3 regions of the Halomonas sp. A020 genome follow, and region 3 is predicted to be linked to each of the others. Evidence: predicted binding sites of a transcription regulator. Region 3 holds the regulator's gene; each other region holds the start of a gene.
What was found. The regulator sigma-54, encoded in region 3, starts transcription at its own class of promoters, with help from an activator protein. The targets are predictions, from matches to a motif close to TGGCACNNNNNTTGCTNT.
Positions count from the first base shown of each region.

Region 1 (6,465 bases), 1.1 Mb from region 3:
GGCGACGCCAAATTCGAAATTGGCCTCGTTGCGTACGGCGGTCAGGTTACCCGTCGTGTGCCACATCATGGCGGTGGACTGCTCTAGGAAGTTCTGGCGCAGAGTGCCCCACTCGATGGTGCCGCTAGGCATGGCATCGTGCTCGGTAGCCAGCGACACCCAGTATTCGAGAGCTTCGATGGCGGCCGGGTCGTCAAAATAGACCTCGGTGCCATCGTCGTTCATCAGGCGATGGCCGTTCTGGAAGGCGAACGCCTGGAACATCCAGTAGGGGTAGCCGGTGGACGGTACCATCACGCCCCATTGTTCTCCGTTCGAGGCTTCGCGCACGGCAGCCGCCATCTCGGCCATCTCTTCCCAGTTTTCCGGCGGCGTTTCCGGGTCCAGGCCAGCGGCTGCAAAGGCGTCCTTGTTCCAGAACAGCACGATGGTGGAGCGCTGGAAGGGGATACCGTAGGTCTTGCCATCCAACTGACCGTTCTCCATCAGCCCGGGGTAGAAGCTATCCAGCCACGCTTGCTCTTCCTCGGTGTCGATGAGGTCATCAAAGGCCACGATGGCGTTCTGCTCGATCAGCTCGTACAGGTCGATGGAGAACAGCACCGAGAGCTGAGGCGTATCGCCCGCTTCCATGGCGGACATGGCGCGCACGCGAGTGTCGTCGTAGTTGCCTGCGTAGATGGCTTCTACGTTGATATCCGGGTGTTCGCTTTCGAACTCGTCCACCAAGTTGTCAACGACCTCGGTCAGTGCGCCACCTACGGAAACAGGGTAGTACATCGTCAAGTCGACACTGTTAGCGCTGGCGTGACCGGCACCTAACAGTGCTGCGGCGATGGCTGTCATTGCAAAAGAGAACTGAGAACGCATGAGAGACTCCACAAGTGTTTGTGATGTTGTCAGGATGAGAGCGGTCAGTGTTGGAAAGAGCCCACGGCGGGCGGGCGCGGTACGCTTCGATGCGAAGCGGGTAAGGCAAGAGGCGCTAACGCTTGCTGACGCAGACCCTGTTGATCAAACAAATGGGCGCTATCTGGCGTCCAGTAGAGTTTGCAGGGCTTACCCGAGAGCGCTTGCTTACCGCTAAGGCGAACGCGCACGGTGTGATTGCCGACGGCGACATGGGCAATCGTGTCGGCACCTAAGTACTCATCACTGAGTACCTGGGCCGGAATGCCTGCCTCGGATGCTGGGCGCAGTTCGATATCTTCAGGGCGCACGCCCAGCTGCCCCCCGGCGGCCTCCATGGGAGCCACTGGGGTCGAGGGTTCGCCCTCGATAACGGCCCCCTGGTCACCTTGCACTAGAGGCAAAAGGTTCATGGCCGGGCTGCCAATAAAGCTGGCAGCAAAAGCGCTGGCGGGCTGGTTATAAAGTTCGTCGGGTGTGCCGTCCTGCACGATATGTCCTTGTTGCATCAAGATCACACGGTCTCCCATGCTCATGGCCTCCACCTGATCGTGAGTGACGTAAACCACCGTCATATCGAGTCGTGATTGCAGGGCTTTGATCTCCCTGCGCATATCGCTGCGCAGCCGCGCATCGAGGTTGGACAGCGGCTCATCCATCAAACAGATGGGGGGCTCTGAGATAATCGCTCGCGCCAGCGCCACCCGCTGACGCTGGCCGCCGGAAAGCTGGGCCGGTTTGCGGTGCAGGTAATCCGTCAGGTCCACCAGCTCGGCCACCTGGGCCAGGCGCTGCTGCCGTTCTGCCTTCGCTACCTTCCGGCTGCGCAGGCCAAAGACGATGTTGTCGGCCACGCTCAAATGCGGAAATAGCGCATAGGACTGAAACACCATGCTCAGCCCACGGTCGCCAGGTGGCAGGCGTGTCACATCGCGCTCACCAATATGAATCTCCCCGCTGCTGGCTTCTTCCAAACCTGCGATCATGCGCAGCGTGGTGGATTTTCCACAGCCTGACGGCCCCAGCAGGATGACGAACTGCCCAGGCTGAATGTCGAAGGAAATGTCGTTGACTGCCGTGGTCGCGCCCCAGTGCTTGGAAACGCTTTGAAGGCGTATTTGCGGCTGTTGTGACATAGCACCTCCAAGATTGGCCGTGGGCTTATCGGTCAATCATGTGATGGAGGTGTTGCGGTTGAATGACGCTCGTGTGGCAGGGGTGTGACGTATGGGGCTAAGCATCAACGAGAGATGTTAATGCCGTAACGCTGCAACCGGCGTACGACGCTGGATTGGCTGATACCCAGCCGCTTGGCGATGGCGTAGGTGCTGGGCAGCGTGTGACACAACGTTCGTAGCGCGTCCCGCTCTAACCGCTCTAGGTACTCTTTCAAGCTTTCGCCTGAGGCGAGCGGTGCCGCGATAGGTGAAGCAGATACATTCGCCAAGCGGTGGGTATGCTGTTCGATATAGGCCTGCGTTGCAGGCACTTCAATTTGATCGGTGGGGCTTGAAAGCCAGGCTCTCTCCAGCCAGTTTTCCAGCTCCCTGACATTACCCGGCCAGTCGCTGCCCATGAGGGTCGACCATACGTGATTACCGAGAATTTTCTGCCGCCCATAGCGCTGGTTGAGCCGGTTTAAACACGCTTCAACCAGGACGGGAATATCCTCACGTCGGTCGCGCAGCGGTGGCAGAGTGACCGGGATGACGTTGAGACGGTAGTAAAGGTCGAGGCGGAAACGCCCCGCTTCTACCTGTTTGCCCAAATCCTGATTGGTTGCCACGACCAAGCGAAAATCGACCCGACGGGAGCGCGTATCACCCAGGCGCGTCAGGCTGCCATCCTGAATGACTTTAAGCAGCTTGGTTTGCATCAATAGCGGCAGCTCGCCGATTTCGTCCAGAAACAGCGTGCCGCTTTCGGCCTGCTCTAACAGCCCCGCTTTGCCTTGCCGGGCTGCACCGCTGAAGGCGCCGGGCTGATAGCCAAACATTTCGGACTCAAACAGATTTTCCGGGATTGCCGCGCAGTTCACTTCAATAAAGGGGCCGTCGCAGCGCTGGCTCCACCGGTGTAGCTGCTTGGCGAACGCGGTCTTGCCGACGCCTGATTCGCCGAGCATCAGCACGTTGGCATCCGACGGCGCGACACGCTTGAGCAGCAGGGCGATTTCCCGCATCACATGGCTTCTGACCTGCAGGTTATCCAACGCGTCATCCAACGCCTGCTCTTCGGCATCGGGCGCGGCCTGGCTGCGCTTTAAGTGTTCGCTAAAGCGTTTTTGTAGCAGGGCGTACTCGTCCTGCAGAAGCTGTAAGTCGGTGAGATCTCTTGAGCGGCTGATAATGCGCTCTAGCGTGCCGTTGACGAACACCGGGTAGGCTTCTGCGATGACGCGGCGACCCGTGCCGGTGATTTGCATTAGCTGAGCGGGCTGGCGGGTGCGCATCACTTCCAGGGTGATGGAAGGTTTCAAAACGCCGGCCGCCTGCAGCTGTTGAACGCTGCTGGAGAGCAGCTCTTCCCGCGAGACGCCGTACACCGCCTCGGCACCTGGGCTTATATCCAAGATTTGACCGTCGCCACTGACAATAAAAAAGTGGTCATTCGCGGTTTCCACAATGGTTTGCAGTACGCGCCTGTCGATTTCACTCATGCGTCCCTCCTTATCTACCGCACCCGCTTTTGTATCGTTGGATGAACAGGACAATGCAAATATGACTCGTTGATTCATTTTTGCATCGTTTCATTAGCGTTGCGATTCATTTTTGCATCGATGGGGCGGTAAACCTCCCTACTTATCAGCGCAGGTGACTTGGCATGGTCTGTGCACTGATCTGTGCATCAACGATGCATGAGCGGTATGAGCTGGATAAATCGCTGAAGCGCCGAGCCCTTCAGGCTGGCCACAATAAATCCAAGGAGAGAACGATGTCGGAATTCAATCAGCCGCTGGGCGGCAACACCATGCCGCGCTTTGCAGGCCCTGCCACCATGATGCGCCTGCCCACACAAGAGAGTGCCGAAGGGCTGGATGCAGCGTTTATCGGCATTCCCATGGATATCGGTACATCGAACCGCCCCGGTACCCGCCTGGGGCCACGCCAGATTCGCGATGAGTCGCGCATGTTGCGCCCCTTCAACATGGCCACGGGGGCAGCTCCCTTCGAGCGTCTTCAGATCGCCGATATCGGTGACGTGCCCATCAACACCTTTCATCTGCCGAAAAGCGTCGACATCATCACCGCCTTCTACGACGACGTGCTGAAGCATGACTGCATTCCTCTCACGCTAGGGGGCGAGCACACGCTGACGCTGCCGATTCTACGCGCCATGGCCAAAAAGCATGGCCCGGTGGGCTTGATTCATATCGATGCCCATGCGGATGTGAACGAGCATATGTTCGGTGAGCCGATTGCCCATGGCACGCCGTTCCGCCGCGCCCAAGAGGAAGGGCTGCTGGCTCATAACAAGGTCGTGCAAATCGGCCTGCGTGGAACCGGCTATGCCCCGGAAGATTTCGACTGGTGCCGCGAACAGGGTTTCCGCGTAGTGCCCGCCGAGGAGTGCTGGTACCGCTCGCTGGCCCCACTGATGGCCGAAGTGCGTGAGCAAATGGGCGATACCCCGGTGTATATCAGTTTTGATATCGACGGGTTGGATCCCTCCGTTGCCCCTGGCACCGGCACCGTGGAGATGGGCGGGCTGACCTCTGCCCAAGGCTTGGAAATCGTGCGGGGCGCTGCGGGCTTGAATATCGTTGGTGGCGATCTAGTGGAAGTGTCGCCGCCGTACGACCCCAGCGGCAACACGGCGCTAATGGGCGCCACGCTGCTTTATGAAATGCTCTGCGTACTGCCCGCAGCGCAACGCCGCCCGTAAGCGCTGCCTGCAAAAGTGCCCTGCACCAAGCGCCGACCTAACAAGGCGCAGATGACAATACATGAGAAGGGAAGCCTCGCTTCCCTTCCGGACGCCGCCAGCCCACCTCCAATAATCACACTCAAAAGGTGAATCGTATGTCTCATTCTCAAGCGAAGTCGGAAGAACCGACATCGACGGCCCCCATCCCTAGCCGAGATTTACTGAAGTTTCTGATCCCTTCCATCATTGGGGTAATGCTGTTTTTGGTGCCTTTCCAAATAGGTGATTCGATCAATATTGGCATGGGGATCATGGCAGATGGGCTGCAATCTCTGCTGGAGGACGCCTTACCCGCTATCGCGTTGTTCGTATTGTGCCTGTCAGTCGTCGTGACGCTCTACGTTAAAGTCACCCAACCTGCCTGGGCGAAAAGTGGGCCTTTCCACGATATGTTCAATGTGGGCGCGATTTGGATAGCCATGCGGGTCTTGGGCGCCGTTTTTGTCATCATGACCTTTTTCCAGTTTGGGCCTGAGTTCGTCACTGCGTCGTTTACCGGCGGTGTCATGCTCAATGACTTAGCCCCTGTGTTGTTGACCTTTTTCTTCTTTGCTGCCGTATTGCTGCCATTTCTGGTCGAATTCGGTTTCATGGAGTTCATTGGCACCATGGTACGCAAACCGTTTCGCATTATTTTCAACTTACCTGGGCGAAGCGCTATCGATGCGACTGCCTCTTGGATGGGGTCGGGAACGGTGGGTGTGCTAATTACTGCCCAACAGTACGAGCAGGGCTACTACAATGGCCGCGAAGCCTCGGTGATTGCAACGAACTTCTCTGTCGCTTCCATCGCTTTTAGTCTGTTAGTAGTCAATTTCGTCAATCTCAATCACCTGTTCGTGCCGTTCTACTTTACCGTCGTGGTGTCGGGCTTAATTGCTGCGGTGGTTGTCTCGCGGATTCCGCCGCTGTCGCGTAAATCCAATGACTACTACGAGCCGGTCGGCTGCCAGTTAAGCGAGGAGCGCACCGAAAACGTGGGCCTGTTCCGCTACAGCCTGTTGCAGGCCACCCGCCGCGCAGCGGGCGCACCAGGGCCAAAAGAACTAGCACTGTTGGCGCTGCTCAACGTCATCGATATCTTTCTGACGCTGCTGCCATTGGTGTTTGCGATTGGCACCGTGGCGCTGATTTTGGCCGAGTTCACGCCGCTATTTACCTGGCTCTCTTACCCCATGGTGCCGGTGCTGGAGCTGTTGCGTCTTCCCGAAGCCCAGGCGGCCGCCCCTGCCACGCTGGTAGGGTTCGCGGACATGTTCCTGCCTGCCGTGCTGGCCACCAACATCGATAGTGAGTTGACCCGCTTCGTGATTGCCTGCCTTTCCATGACGCAGCTGGTGTATATGTCGGAAATTGGTGCACTGCTGCTCAAGTCGAAGATTCCCATCAGGTTCTGGGAGCTAGCCGTGGTGTTTCTGCTGCGTACGGCCATTACGCTGCCAATCATTGCCTTCATGGCCCATACGTTTTTCTTCTAAGAGGTCATGTATGAACGAGTCAACGACGATGACCTGCGCCGATCTGTTGATCCATCTGCTGCGCGATACCTACGGCGTGCGGGCACTGTTTGGCATTCCCGGTGTACACACAGTAGAGCTGTACCGTGGCCTGGAAAGCAGTGAGGTAGAG
Region 1 covers NZ_AP022850.1:735,908-742,372, reverse strand. Annotated here, with positions in the region: gene FRH_RS03395 (ABC transporter substrate-binding protein) at 1-870, opposite strand, end outside; gene FRH_RS03390 (ABC transporter ATP-binding protein) at 915-2,045, opposite strand; gene FRH_RS03385 (sigma 54-interacting transcriptional regulator) at 2,150-3,568, opposite strand; gene speB (agmatinase) at 3,844-4,794, shown strand; gene FRH_RS03375 (YjiH family protein) at 4,932-6,314, shown strand; gene FRH_RS03370 (5-guanidino-2-oxopentanoate decarboxylase) at 6,325-6,465, shown strand, end outside.
Region 1: the regulator sigma-54 is predicted to act here: its motif matches at 3,729-3,746, upstream of speB (agmatinase).

Region 2 (6,465 bases), 1.3 Mb from region 3:
AGGCATGCGCAGCGTACGTCAAGCACCTGGAGTGGGCGGTGCACCAATATCCATTGCACGCTGATACGCGTCGGGCTCATTGCTTTCCGGTAGAATAAAGTGGATGTCCTCGCCGGTGAGCCACGCGTTCACTTCTTCGATGGCCTCGACATCGAGCAGCCCTGCCTGCTGACGCAGCGACAGCAGATTCACGACATAGTCGTAACGCGCCTCGGCATAATTGGCGATGGCGTTATAGAGGTTTTGCTCGGCATTGAGCACGTCGACGATATTGCGCGTACCCACTTCGTAACCCGCGCGGGTCGCTTCCAGCGCGCTGCGGTTGGACACGATGGCCTGCTGGCGCGCTTCGACCGTTTCGACGTTGTTGCTGACCTGGGTATAGAGCGAGCGAACCTGTTGAATCGTAGTGCGGCGCTGAGACTCGAAGTCGTACTGGCTGCTCTCCAATTGGAAAGTGCCTTGTCGAATGCTGGCGCTGGTGCTGCCACCGGTATAGATCGGCACGTTCGCCGAAACACCGACCTGAGCGGAAGTGTCGTAACCGCTCACTAATTCGCTGTCGCTGTCGGCGTACTGATAGTTGGCGAACGCTTGCACGGTGGGCAAACGACCAGCACGGGCCAGCTCTACTCCCACACGAGAAACTTCGATACCCGCCTGCTGGGCAAGTACCTGGGGGTTGCGCTCCAGTGACTGTTCGACCCAGTAATCACGGTCGGTGGGCGTCGGCAGCGCGATGGGCATACTATCGCCCAGGGCTTCGATGCTGGCATAACGCTGGCCGGTAAGCTGCTCCAGCACTTCAAACGCTACTTGCAGGTTGCTCTCGGCAGCAATGCGATCGGCGCGAGATTGATCGAAGCTCGCCCGCGCCTCCTCGACTTCGGTAATCGCAATCAAACCGACCTCGAACTGCTCACGGGCCTGCTCTAGCTGACGGCCGATAGCACGCTCCTGCGCTAACCGTGCTTCCAACACTTCATGAGCGCGTAGAATATCGAAGTAGGCACTGGCCACATCGATCAACAGCTGCTGCTCGGTGGCGGCCAGCAGATAGACCTGCTGATCGATCTGACGCTCTGCCTGAGTGACTTCCTGCCGTGTCACCGCATTGAATAGAGCCTGGGTGGCTTCTAACGTCAAAGAGACCGTGTTGTAGCTATCGTCACTGACGCCGACACCCGCATTAGCCCCTGCTCCGGTACCGGCACCACGGGCCGAGCCTTGACTCTCGAACTGCTCGTTATGCACAGCGCTGCCAGAGGCGTTCACTTGAGGCAGCAGTCCACCGCGGGCGACGTCACGCGCCGCTTCGACGCTTGAAAACTCAGACCGCGCAGAGGCCAGAGCCGCATTGTTATTCAGCGCGTCACGGGTAATGGTCACCAAATCGGCCGCTTGGGCGGGCGCGATAAAGGACGCCGTGAGTACTGCCAACAATAGGGGGCGGAAGGGGGCATTGACTGCCCAGTGTGCTAGTCGCATGGGATTGCCTCTAGGTGTCAACGTAAGACGGCGCAGCAGAGCACCATTATGAAAGAGTGGCATTATAGTTACATTCATGTATGTATGCTAGACTTGAAGTTGCCTGATTTGTGTGTACAAACGGATGTCAAGCAGATCCTCCCTAACCTTAGTCCAAAGCATCGTTGGCTGACGTACTTTTGCGCTGGCGTCTGCGATATTGCCGAGGATCGATGCCCCATTTTTGCAGTCGCGAAGTGAGGGTGGTGGGCTTCATGCCCAACAGCTCAGCCGCTCCTCCCGCCCCAGACACCTTTCCGTTTGCGGCTTTCAACGCTTTTAGTGCATTGCACCGCTGCTGATGGCACAGCGCTTGCTCGGTGAGCAGGTGGTCGGGCAACTCGCTACTATCGTGCGACGTTTCGTTGAACGCCGTGTGACGAGATAGTGGCTCTACCAACAAAAGGTCATCGAAAGAGAGCCGCTGATCTTGCGTCACGATTACCTGACGCTCGATGACGTTCTCCAACTCGCGAATATTGCCGGGCCAGGGATAACGCGTGAGGACATCAAGTTGCGCAGGCGGTATTCGTACCCCAGGTTTGTTGAACTTCAGGCAGGCGCGATGCAAGAAGTGGCGGGCCAGCAGCGGCACGTCTTCGATGCGTTTGCGCAGTGGAACGGAGTCGATGGGAAAGACGTTCAATCGGAAGTAGAGATCCTCGCGAAACTGCCCGGCATCGATCATCTCTTTTAACTCACGATTGGTCGCCGCAATCACCCGCACATCCACTTCGCGGGTACGGTTATCCCCCACCCGCTCGAACTGCTGATCCTGCAATACGCGCAGCAGCTTGCTCTGCAGCTCTAATGGGATTTCCCCTACTTCATCCAGGAACAGCGTGCCGCCATGGGCCAATTCAAAGCGTCCCGGACGGTCTTGCACCGCGCCGGTAAAGGCGCCTTTCACGTGACCGAAGAACTCACTCTCGAAGAGGTCGCGGGGAATCGCGGCACAGTTCACGCGGATCAACGGCCGGTCGCTGCGAGTACTACCTGCGTGAATTGCCCGGGCAATCAGTTCTTTGCCAGTACCTGACTCGCCGCTAATCAGCACGTTAGCGCTGGTCGGCGCGACCATGGCAATCTGCTGAGTCAGCTTGGCCACCGCCGGGCTGTTGCCGACGATATTGCGGTGGTTCACTTCGGCTTTGATCTCTTCTTGCAGATACTGGTTCTCTAGCTCCAAGCGGCGTTTGAGCGACTCCACCTCTTCTAGCGCATCGCGTAGCTGCTGCTCGGCACGTTTACGCTCGCGAATATCGCGAAACAGGACCACCGCTCCCACTAATCGGCCCATTTCGAAAATCGGCGTGCTGGTGTACTCCACGGGAATGGCCTCGCCATTTTTATGCCAGAACACTTCGTCATCCACATGGTGCACTTGACCATCACTAAACGAGGCATGGATAGGGCACTGCTGGACGGGGAAGTGGCTGCCATCGGCGTGGGTATGATGAAACATCAGATGCGCATCGTGGCCCACCATATCCTCCGTACTCCAGCCAAGAATGCGCTCGGCGGCCGGATTGACGAAGGTGGTTTTGCCATCGGCATCCAGGCCGTAAATGCCCTCCCCGGCCGCGCTGAGAATCAGCTGGTTCTGCTTTTCGATACGCTCGAACACCTGCTCGACCCGCTGCCAGCCCACCTCCCCTTGCCGGTGCTGTCGGCTAAGCTCGGCCTTGGCACGACGCTGTTCGGCCTTGTTGCGATCGATCAACGTCAACAATAGCTGCGATTCGCTCTGCAAGCGTTGGCCATAGACTTCGACACGACGAGGTTGGCGGGCGCTATCCAGCAGCACTAAATCATCCGACCACCCTTGCCCGGTCGTTAGTACCTCGTCGGTAAAGCTGACCCATAGCGGCAGTGAGGCGCTCAAGCGGTGACTGAAGGGGGTGGTGAGGGTTTGATCACGCGCTAGGAGCAGCAAGTGGCAGGCGGCAGGGTTGGCATCGATCAGGGAATCGCTAAGCGGATCGACGATGATCATGGCCAGCGGCGTATGGCTGGCCATATGCGTTAAGGGCGTTTCGATGATCGAGGAGTGGGAAGTGCCACGCATCACAGGCTCCTTGGCAGCCAGCTGGACGACTCTCTTTCCATACAAACAGCGGGCCAATCACGAATTTTCGTTATTTAAACAACGAAATATCGTCATTGACGAAAAATCGTGACGAATTCGTTGACTCAGCGACTGCCTTCTCACACCAGTAACCCTATGACTCATCGACAAAAACATCAGAAAAACTCGTTTTGGCATATAAGTCGCTATCTATGGACATAGCGCCGCAGGGAATCGTTACGCACCAAGACGGCGCAGCTTAAACCCCTTTTGCTCCTGTGAGGTGAACGTCCATGAAAGAGAACAACGACCCCAGCAGTCTTGGCAACCCGTTCGATCATCGCCAATCACTGATTCACGGACGACAGTGCGATTGCCATCAGTGCTCCCCCTCCCAACCCAACAGCGCTAGGTCCCCGCATCAGACAAACGCAGTGGCACCATCGTTAACGCCAAGCAGCGCCGATGACGTTATGGATCGAGTGGTCGAAAGCGCCTTAATACGCGGCATGTTTGGCCATAGCGACATGCACCGCCGTCAGTTCATGAAGCTGGTGGGTGGCGGCACGGCCGCCGCGGCGTTAGCGAGCCTGTTCCCCCTAGATTCGATCAAAGCCGCCGTCAAAGAGAGTTTAGGTCCGCTCGAGAAAACCCAGCTTAATGTGGGCTTCGTTCCCATTACCTGCGCTACCCCCATCATCATGGCCCACCCCATGGGTTTTTATGAGCGCTACGGCCTGGATGTCTCGGTCATCAAAACCGCGGGGTGGGCAGTGGCGCGGGATAAATCCCTTAACCGCGAATACGACGCGGCGCACATGCTAACGCCCATGCCATTGGCCATGACCCTCGGTGCGGGTTCCACGCCCGAGCCATTCATCATGCCAGCGGTAGAAAACATCAACGGTCAGGCCATCGTGCTACATAACGACCACCTGGATAAGCGCGATCCGCAGCAGTGGAAAGGCTTTACCTTTGGCGTACCGTTCGAGTACTCCATGCACAACTTCCTACTGCGCTACTATGTCGCCGAGCACGGCTTGGATCCGGATCAAGATATTCAAATTCGCGTGATTCCGCCGCCCGAGATGGTCGCCAACCTGCGGGCAGGCAACATCGACGGCTTCTTATCACCCGACCCCTTCAACCAGCGCGCGGTATTCGAACGCATCGGCTTCATTCATCTGCTGACCAAAGAGATTTGGGACGGACACCCCTGCTGCGCCTTTGCCACCAGCGCCCGCTTTGCCCGCGAGAACCCGAACACCTACGGCGCTTTGCTTCGCGCGATTATCGACGCGACACAGTACTCCTCCGACCCTGCCAACCGCTCAGAGATTGCCGAAGCCATTGCTCCGACGAATTACCTGAACCAGCCGGTCACGGTCATAGAGCAAGTACTCACCGGGCGCTTTGCCGACGGTTTGGGCGGCGTACAGAACGTGCCCGACCGCATCGATTTCGACCCCTTCCCCTGGCACTCCATGGCGGTCTGGATCCTGACGCAGATGAAGCGCTGGGGCTATATCGAAGGCGACGTGGATTATCAGCAGATCGCTCGGGACGTGTATCTGGCTACCGATGCGCAGACCGTGATGCGCGAGCTGGGCTATGAAGCGCCCGAAGAGACCGCCCGCAACTACCAAATCATGGGCAAGACCTTTGATTACACCCAGCCCGAAGCGTACGTCGACAGCTTCGCCATTCGGAGGGGTTAACCATGGACCGCACCACTACCGAGTGGAAATTGAGCCTAAACGTTCGCGCCACGATTCTTGCCATCATGTTGCTGGTCGTGGGTCTGGGCATCTGGGAAGGGTTGAATCAATCCCCGCTCATGGGGGGAGGTGCCGAGCTGAGCGAATACGAGCAGCTGCTGGCCGGGGCCGATGAGAGCGCTAAAGTACCGCCACCTTCAGAAATCGCCGTCAAAGCGTGGCAAGAGCTTTCGAACCCTTTTTATGATGCAGGCCCCAACGATAAAGGCATTGGCATTCAGCTGGGCTATTCGCTGTATCGCGTGCTCAGCGGCTATTTGCTGGCCGCGCTGGTGGCGATTCCCATTGGCTTTTTGATTGGCATGTCGCCGCTGGCGTACAGAGCGCTCAACCCGTTCATTCAGGTGTTGCGGCCCATCTCCCCGCTGGCCTGGATGCCGCTGGCACTGTTCATCATTCGCGATTCCGAAGCCTCCGCCATCTTCGTGATCTTTATCTGCTCCATTTGGCCCATGCTGCTCAACACGGCCTTTGGCGTGGCGGGCGTACGCAACGACTGGGTGAACGTGGCCCGCACCCACGAGCTGTCGTCGCTGCAAACGGCCTTCAAGGTCATTCTACCTGCGGCAGCGCCCACCATTCTGACCGGTATGCGGATCTCCATCGGCATCGCCTGGCTGGTCATCGTGGCCGCCGAGATGCTGGTGGGCGGTACGGGCATTGGCTACTACGTCTGGAACGAGTGGAACAACCTCGACCTGACCAGCGTGATCTTTTCCATCCTAATGATCGGCGTGGTGGGCATGCTGCTGGATATGTCGCTTGCCTATATTGCCCGCTTCGTCACTTACGCCGAATAAGGAGCCGACCATGAGTCATGCGTTCGTAGAGGTACAGAAAGCTGCCAAGCGCTTCCCAAGTGCCAGTAAAGAAGCCGAACCGCTGACGGTGTTCGAGAACATCAGTTTTCAGCTCGAGAAAGGCGAATTCGTGTGCATCATCGGCCACTCTGGCTGCGGTAAATCCACCATCATGAACGCGCTCGCCGGGCTGGATCAGTTCTCCGAAGGGTCCTTGGTGATGGAGAACAAAGAGATCAGCGGCCCAGGCCTCGAGCGCGGCGTGGTGTTCCAAAACTACAGCCTGCTGCCC
Region 2 covers NZ_AP022850.1:2,342,428-2,348,892, reverse strand. Annotated here, with positions in the region: gene FRH_RS10910 (TolC family outer membrane protein) at 19-1,488, opposite strand; gene FRH_RS10905 (sigma 54-interacting transcriptional regulator) at 1,637-3,595, opposite strand; gene FRH_RS10900 (CmpA/NrtA family ABC transporter substrate-binding protein) at 4,030-5,313, shown strand; gene ntrB (nitrate ABC transporter permease) at 5,316-6,173, shown strand; gene FRH_RS10890 (ABC transporter ATP-binding protein) at 6,184-6,465, shown strand, end outside.
Region 2: the regulator sigma-54 is predicted to act here: its motif matches at 3,788-3,805, upstream of FRH_RS10900 (CmpA/NrtA family ABC transporter substrate-binding protein).

Region 3 (6,465 bases):
TTTTGCCATGGATGTTAAGGAGGCTATATGGCCCTACCCGATGCACTACTCGACCGGCTCCGCCGCGTAAAACTACTTGCGCTAGACGTAGATGGCGTTTTGACGGACGGCCGACTCTACTTTCAAGCCGACGGCATCGAGATCAAAGCGTTTCACACTCAGGATGGGCATGGCTTGAAACTGCTCAAACGCGTTGGCATTCATGTGGCGCTCATCACCGGCCGCGATTCGCCGATGGTCAGCCAGCGCGCTGCGGCACTAGGTATCAGCCATGTGCATCAAGGCTGCGAAGACAAACTCACGACCCTGCGAGCCCTCTGCCAGCGGCTGGATATTACGCTCGAACAAGTCGCTTACTGCGGGGACGACCTGCCAGACTTGGCACCCATCAAGCGCGCAGGCGTTGGCATCACGGTCCCCAATGCACCCGATTATATGCATACCCACGCCGATTGGATCACCGAACGGCTGGGCGGGCACGGCGCGGTGCGTGAAATTTGCGATACGCTGCTCACCTCCCAAGGGCATTGGGATGCCGTACTCGACACCTATCTTCACAGGCACTCATGATGGGCGTAAAGCTCAGAAAACGAGTTTGGGTAACGGCACTGGTCGTCGTCCTGGGCATGCTTTTGGTTTGGCTCGACCCGCGCAGCGCCCAAGAGCGAGATATCGACGAGCAAGCGCGCGCTCAGGAGCCAGGTCATGTATTAGAGAATGCCGAAATCACCCTATTTGGGGAATCGGGGACGATTCAGCAGTCGCTGGTCACTCCCCGGCTAGTGCATACACCTCAAACGGCCATGACAGATGTCGTGTCGCCACGTGCTACGCTGTTCGATAGCGAACAGCGGGAGTGGTTGGCGACCGCGGATACCGGCACCCTGAATACCGATACTCAGGCCTTGACGCTGCGCGGGTCTGCCCGGCTGCTCGCGCCTGAAGAGGGTTGGCAGCTCGATACACAGCAACTCAACTACGATGGCGTGACCCGCCACGCCTGGAGCACTACGCCCGTGCTGTTGCAGCAGCCCCCTCAGCGTATGGAAGCTTCCCGCATGGACGTTTGGCTGGATGACAGCCAGGTCCGCCTGACCAACAACGTGCGCGGCGTGCATCCGCCGGCCACTCGTACCCCCTAGGAGTCGCGATGAATGCCTCTCTCCGCAGCACCCTCTTTGCTTTAACGCTACCGCTGGCGACGGCTGCCATGGCGCAAAGCCAAGCACCCATCGAAGTAGAAGCCGACCGCCTGGACCTCGACCAGCGCGCGGGCACCGCAGTTTACTCAGGTAACGTGGATATTCGTCAAGGCGAAATGCAATTGCGCGGCGAACGCGTCGAGATTCAGCGCAATGATGCAGGGGAACTTTCTCAAGCCATTGCCACGGGTGAGCGTGCCTACTTGCGCAATCGTCTCGACGACCAGGAGACCCCCATGGAAGGTTGGGCACGGCGCATCATCTATCATGTCGCCGAACGCCGCGTGGAGCTGATCGACCAAGCCGAACTGACCCAGCAAGGCGACCGCTTTCAAGGGGGCCGCCTGGAGTACTTCATCGACCAGGAAGTGGTGCAAGCTCGCTCCGACGTGAACGGTAGCGACAACCAGCGCATTCGCATGACCCTTCAGCCGGAACAATAGGGAGCGCCCACACGTGGCAGCATCAACGTCTGCAGATTCCGCACCTGTCAAAACGCTCTACGCCCACCACCTAGCGAAGAGCTACAAACGCCGCCGTGTCGTCAAGGACATCAACCTGGAAATCGCCCAGGGCAGTGTCGTTGGACTGTTGGGCCCCAATGGAGCCGGTAAAACCACCTCGTTTTACATGATCGTCGGACTGGTCAAATCCGATGCGGGCAATGTGGGTATCGACGATCTGGATTTGACCCACGCGCCCATGCACGAACGCGCCATGGCAGGCATTGGGTATCTTCCCCAAGAGGCCTCCATTTTTCGCAAGCTCTCGGTAGCCGATAACATCATGGCCATCCTCGAGACGCGCAAAACGCTCGATCGCAGTGCCAGAGAAGCTCGCCTGGAGTCACTGCTCGAAGATTTTCATATCACCCATATTCGTGACAACCTAGGCATGAGCCTCTCAGGAGGCGAGCGCCGTCGAGTAGAGATCGCGCGGTCGCTGGCCACCGAGCCCGCGTTCATTCTACTCGACGAACCCTTTGCAGGGGTCGACCCTATTTCGGTCGGCGAAATCAAAACCATTATCCGCGCACTCAAAAAACGCCACATCGGCGTCTTGATCACCGACCACAACGTGCGTGAAACCCTGGATATTTGCGATATCGCCTACATCGTTGGCGATGGCCACATCATCGCCAGTGGAAACGCCCAGGAGATTCTCAATAACCAAAAGGTCCGCGACGTCTATCTGGGCGCTGATTTCCGGCTCTAAACCGAGGCCTGACCAAACTTTTCTTTTAGTGGCATGCTTATTGCACTTGCACCTAGCCATAACTCGCTCTAGGGTGGAGCTTTCTGATTAACGAGTGGTTCTCAGATGGTCATGAAAGCTTCTCTCCAATTGCGTATCGGCACACAGCTGACCATGACACCCCAGCTGCAACAGGCCATTGCCCTGCTGCAGCTCTCTACGCTGGACCTCCGTCAAGAAATTCAGCAAGCACTTGACGCCAACCCTATGCTCGAGCAAGAGGACGAGTTTGGGGAACAGGCAGTCAGCGAGCCGCAAGAGGCCGAGTGGTCTGACAGCATTCCCAACGAACTCTCCGTCGACAGCGACTGGTCGGACACCTACCAAGACATGGGCAGTCTGAGCGGTGGTAGCGAAGGACCCGACTTCGAGCGCCAAGCCGCTGGCCAAAGCCTGCATGGCCATTTGCTGTGGCAACTGGCCATGACCGATGTCAGCTCACGGGAATATGCAATTGCGGAGAGCCTGATCGATGCGCTGGACGCCAATGGTTATCTTACCCAGCCGCTCAACGACATTCGTGAAGGGCTCAAAGCACAAGGTCATGACGGCTTGAGCCAACGGGAAGTGGAAAATACCCTACTGCGCTTGCAGCAGTTCGAGCCGACCGGCGTGTTCGCTCGCGACCTGCGCGAATGTCTGATGCTTCAACTTGCTGCGTTGCCGGAAGACACCCCGCTATTGATGCCAGCCAAACGGCTGGTACGACAGTTTTTGGAGGCGCTAGGCAAAGACGATATGCGCCTCCTCAAGCGCCGTTTGAGCCTGGACGATGAACAGCTGGATGACGTCATTCGATTAATTCGCAGCCTCGATCCCCGACCCGGCAGCGCCTACGGCGTGACCGACGATAGCTACATCACTCCCGATCTGGTCGTGCGCCATGACAACGAAGGCTGGCATTTAGAGCTCAACCCGGACGCTCTTCCACGGCTACGCATCCAACCCGACTACGCCAGCTTGATCAAACGCGCCGACAAGAGCCAGGACAACCAGTTCTTGAAAGAGCACCTTCAAGAAGCGCGCTGGCTGATCAAAAGCCTCTCTAGCCGCAATGACACCTTGCTGCGCGTGGGGCGTGAAATCATCGCTCGCCAAATTGGCTTTCTAGAGCACGGCGAAGAGGCCATGAAGCCACTGATCTTGGCCGACATCGCCGAAGCCGTAGAGATGCATGAGTCGACCATCTCACGCGTGACGACACAGAAGTTCATTCATACACCGCGTGGCGTGTTCGAGTTGAAATACTTTTTCTCCAGTCAAGTCAGTGGCCAAGACGGCGGCGACAGCCACTCGAGCACGGCCATTCGCGCACGTATCAAAAAGCTCATTCAAGAGGAGCCCTCAGGCAAACCGCTCTCCGATAGTCGCTTGGTGACGCTTCTCGAAGAGGGCGGAATAAGCGTGGCACGACGTACCGTCGCGAAATATCGCGAGTCGATGGGCATTCCCTCTTCGAGCGAGCGCCGCCGTTTACGCTAGTTAAACGCTTGGTCGTGACAAACTCACCGCAAGGGCTTTGCAATAGCGTAAAAAGGGTTACAATCGAAGTACAGCCCGATGGATAAGGAGCACGTCAATGCAAGTAAACATCACTGGTCATCACGTTGAACTGACTGACGCCTTGCGTGACTACGTTAACGAAAAGCTGGAACGCGTCGAACGACACTACGACAATATCACCACGGTACAAGTGACCTTATCTGTCGAAAAGGAGCGCCAGCAGGCAACGTGCACGCTACATGCCGCCGGTGCTGACCTTCATGCCGAGGCACTCGATAACGATATGTATGCTGCCATCGATGCCCTTGCGGACAAAATCGATCGTCAACTCGTCAAACACAAGGAAAAAGCACAAGCTCGCGCTCAAGGCGCAGGCGTGCGTTAACTCAATGACGTTGGAAACCATTCTCCCCCCGGAGCGCGTGCTTTATGACGTACCCGGGGGCAGCAAAAAGCGGGTGCTGGAGTTTTTCAGCACCTTCATCGCCCAAAACACGCCCAGCCTTGACAGCCAAGAAGTGTTCAGTCGTTTGATTGGGCGCGAGCGTCTTGGCAGCACGGGGATTGGCAACGGTGTTGCCATTCCCCACGCAAGAAGCCCACACTGCAGTGCCCCCATTGCTGGCTTTTTGAAACTGGCGGAACCCGTCGATTTCGATGCCATCGATGGGGACCCGGTCGATCTCGTGTTCGTTTTGCTGGTGCCTGAAGAAGCCGATGACACGCACCTTGCTTTGCTCGGACAAGTCGCGACGATCATGAACGACGCCGATACTCGCCAACAGCTGCGCAAAGCAGGCAGCCAAAAAGAACTGTTGACGCTGATAACGGCCAAGATACGCGAACAAGCTGCGTAACAGATCTACTCCTTCAATTTGTCTTTACTTCTTACGCTCAAACGCCAAGAGAGACGCTATGCAACTGGTGATCATTAGCGGCCGTTCAGGTTCCGGTAAGTCTATCGCCTTACAAGCGCTGGAAGATCTTGGCTATTACGCGATCGATAACTTGCCTGCCATGCTGTTGGGCTCGCTTATCGACGAGTTGCGCGCCCAGGGTGAGCGCACCCGGATTGCCGTCAGTATCGACGCACGCAACTTACCTACTGCGCTGGAGCGTCTGCCAGCGCTACTTGAAGAATTGCGCCACCGGGAAATTCGTTTTCAGGTGATCTACCTGACAACCGATGCGCGTATTTTGCTGGAGCGTTACTCGGCCACCCGCCGTCGTCATCCCCTCACCCGTGATAGCGACATGACGCTGGAAGAAGCGATCAACAAAGAAGAAGAGACGCTGAATGACATTCGCGACCTCGCCGATTTATTGATCGATACGTCTCGACTCTCCGTACACGATCTGCGACGCCGCATTACCGACCAAGTAGCTCATCAGCGCCAGCATCAACTGACGCTCACCTTCGAGTCCTTTGGCTACAAACGCGGCGTTCCGCTGGATGCCGACCTCGTGTTCGACGTACGCTGCTTGCCCAATCCTTATTGGGACCCTACTCTGCGCCAATATACCGGTCGCGACGCCAACATCATCGACTTCTTGAGCGGCTACCCCGTGGTAGAGGCCATGGCAAGCGATATTGAAACGTGGCTGGAGAAGTGGCTACCGGCTTATCAAAATAGCCATCGCAGCTATATGACCGTGGCCATTGGCTGCACGGGCGGCCAACACCGGTCCGTTTATATGATCGAGCAGCTTGCACAGCGGCTCGTCAAACAAACAGGGGAAGTGCAGTTGAGGCATCGCGAGCTAGGGCTGCAGTACACGCTCAGCGAAACGCCGACAACCCAACATACGGCGGCGACGCCCAGTACTCCCTGAGCCCTCCCTAAAACTCCACTCGGCAAAAAGGAACCAGAGTGCCCGAAAGAACGTTGACCCTTACCAATCAGCGCGGCCTTCACGCCCGCGCAGCCACCAAACTGGTTCAGTGTGGCCAGCAGTTCTCTGCCCAGATTCATGTGTACAAGAAGCAGCAAAAAGCGGATGCTGCCAATATCATGTCACTGCTCATGCTCGCCGCGCCCTGCGGTACCGAGCTCACCGTCATTGCAGAAGGGGAAGACGCCGAACGAGCGCTCGATGCTATCGAGGCGCTATTCGACGCTCGGTTTGAAGAAGATCAGTAATCGATGCAGCGTGAACGCTTAGCTGCCCGCCACGGTCATCGCATCCACCAGCCAGCTCCCCGTGTGAATGCTGCCCCGTGTATCCGTGTCATCCCCTACGCCACTCAGCCCGGCAAACATCTTGTTCAGGTTACTGGCGATCGTGAACTCCTCGATTGGGTACTGAACTTCACCGTTTTCAATCCAAAAGCCTGCCGCTCCCCGCGAGTAATCACCGGTCACACCGTTCACCCCCTGCCCCATGAGTTCGGTGACCCAAATACCTTGCCCCATCTGACTCAACAGCTCGGCTCGTGGCGTTAACGGAGCCAGCAGGCGTAAATTGCGCGCGCCACCTGCATTTCCAGTCGAGTGCATACCTAAAC
Region 3 covers NZ_AP022850.1:3,631,284-3,637,748, forward strand. Annotated here, with positions in the region: gene FRH_RS17120 (HAD hydrolase family protein) at 28-570, shown strand; gene lptC (LPS export ABC transporter periplasmic protein LptC) at 570-1,142, shown strand; gene lptA (lipopolysaccharide transport periplasmic protein LptA) at 1,151-1,645, shown strand; gene lptB (LPS export ABC transporter ATP-binding protein) at 1,659-2,417, shown strand; gene FRH_RS17140 (RNA polymerase factor sigma-54) at 2,523-3,938, shown strand; gene raiA (ribosome-associated translation inhibitor RaiA) at 4,036-4,344, shown strand; gene ptsN (PTS IIA-like nitrogen regulatory protein PtsN) at 4,349-4,816, shown strand; gene rapZ (RNase adapter RapZ) at 4,875-5,792, shown strand; gene FRH_RS17160 (HPr family phosphocarrier protein) at 5,831-6,100, shown strand; gene pmbA (metalloprotease PmbA) at 6,119-6,465, opposite strand, start outside.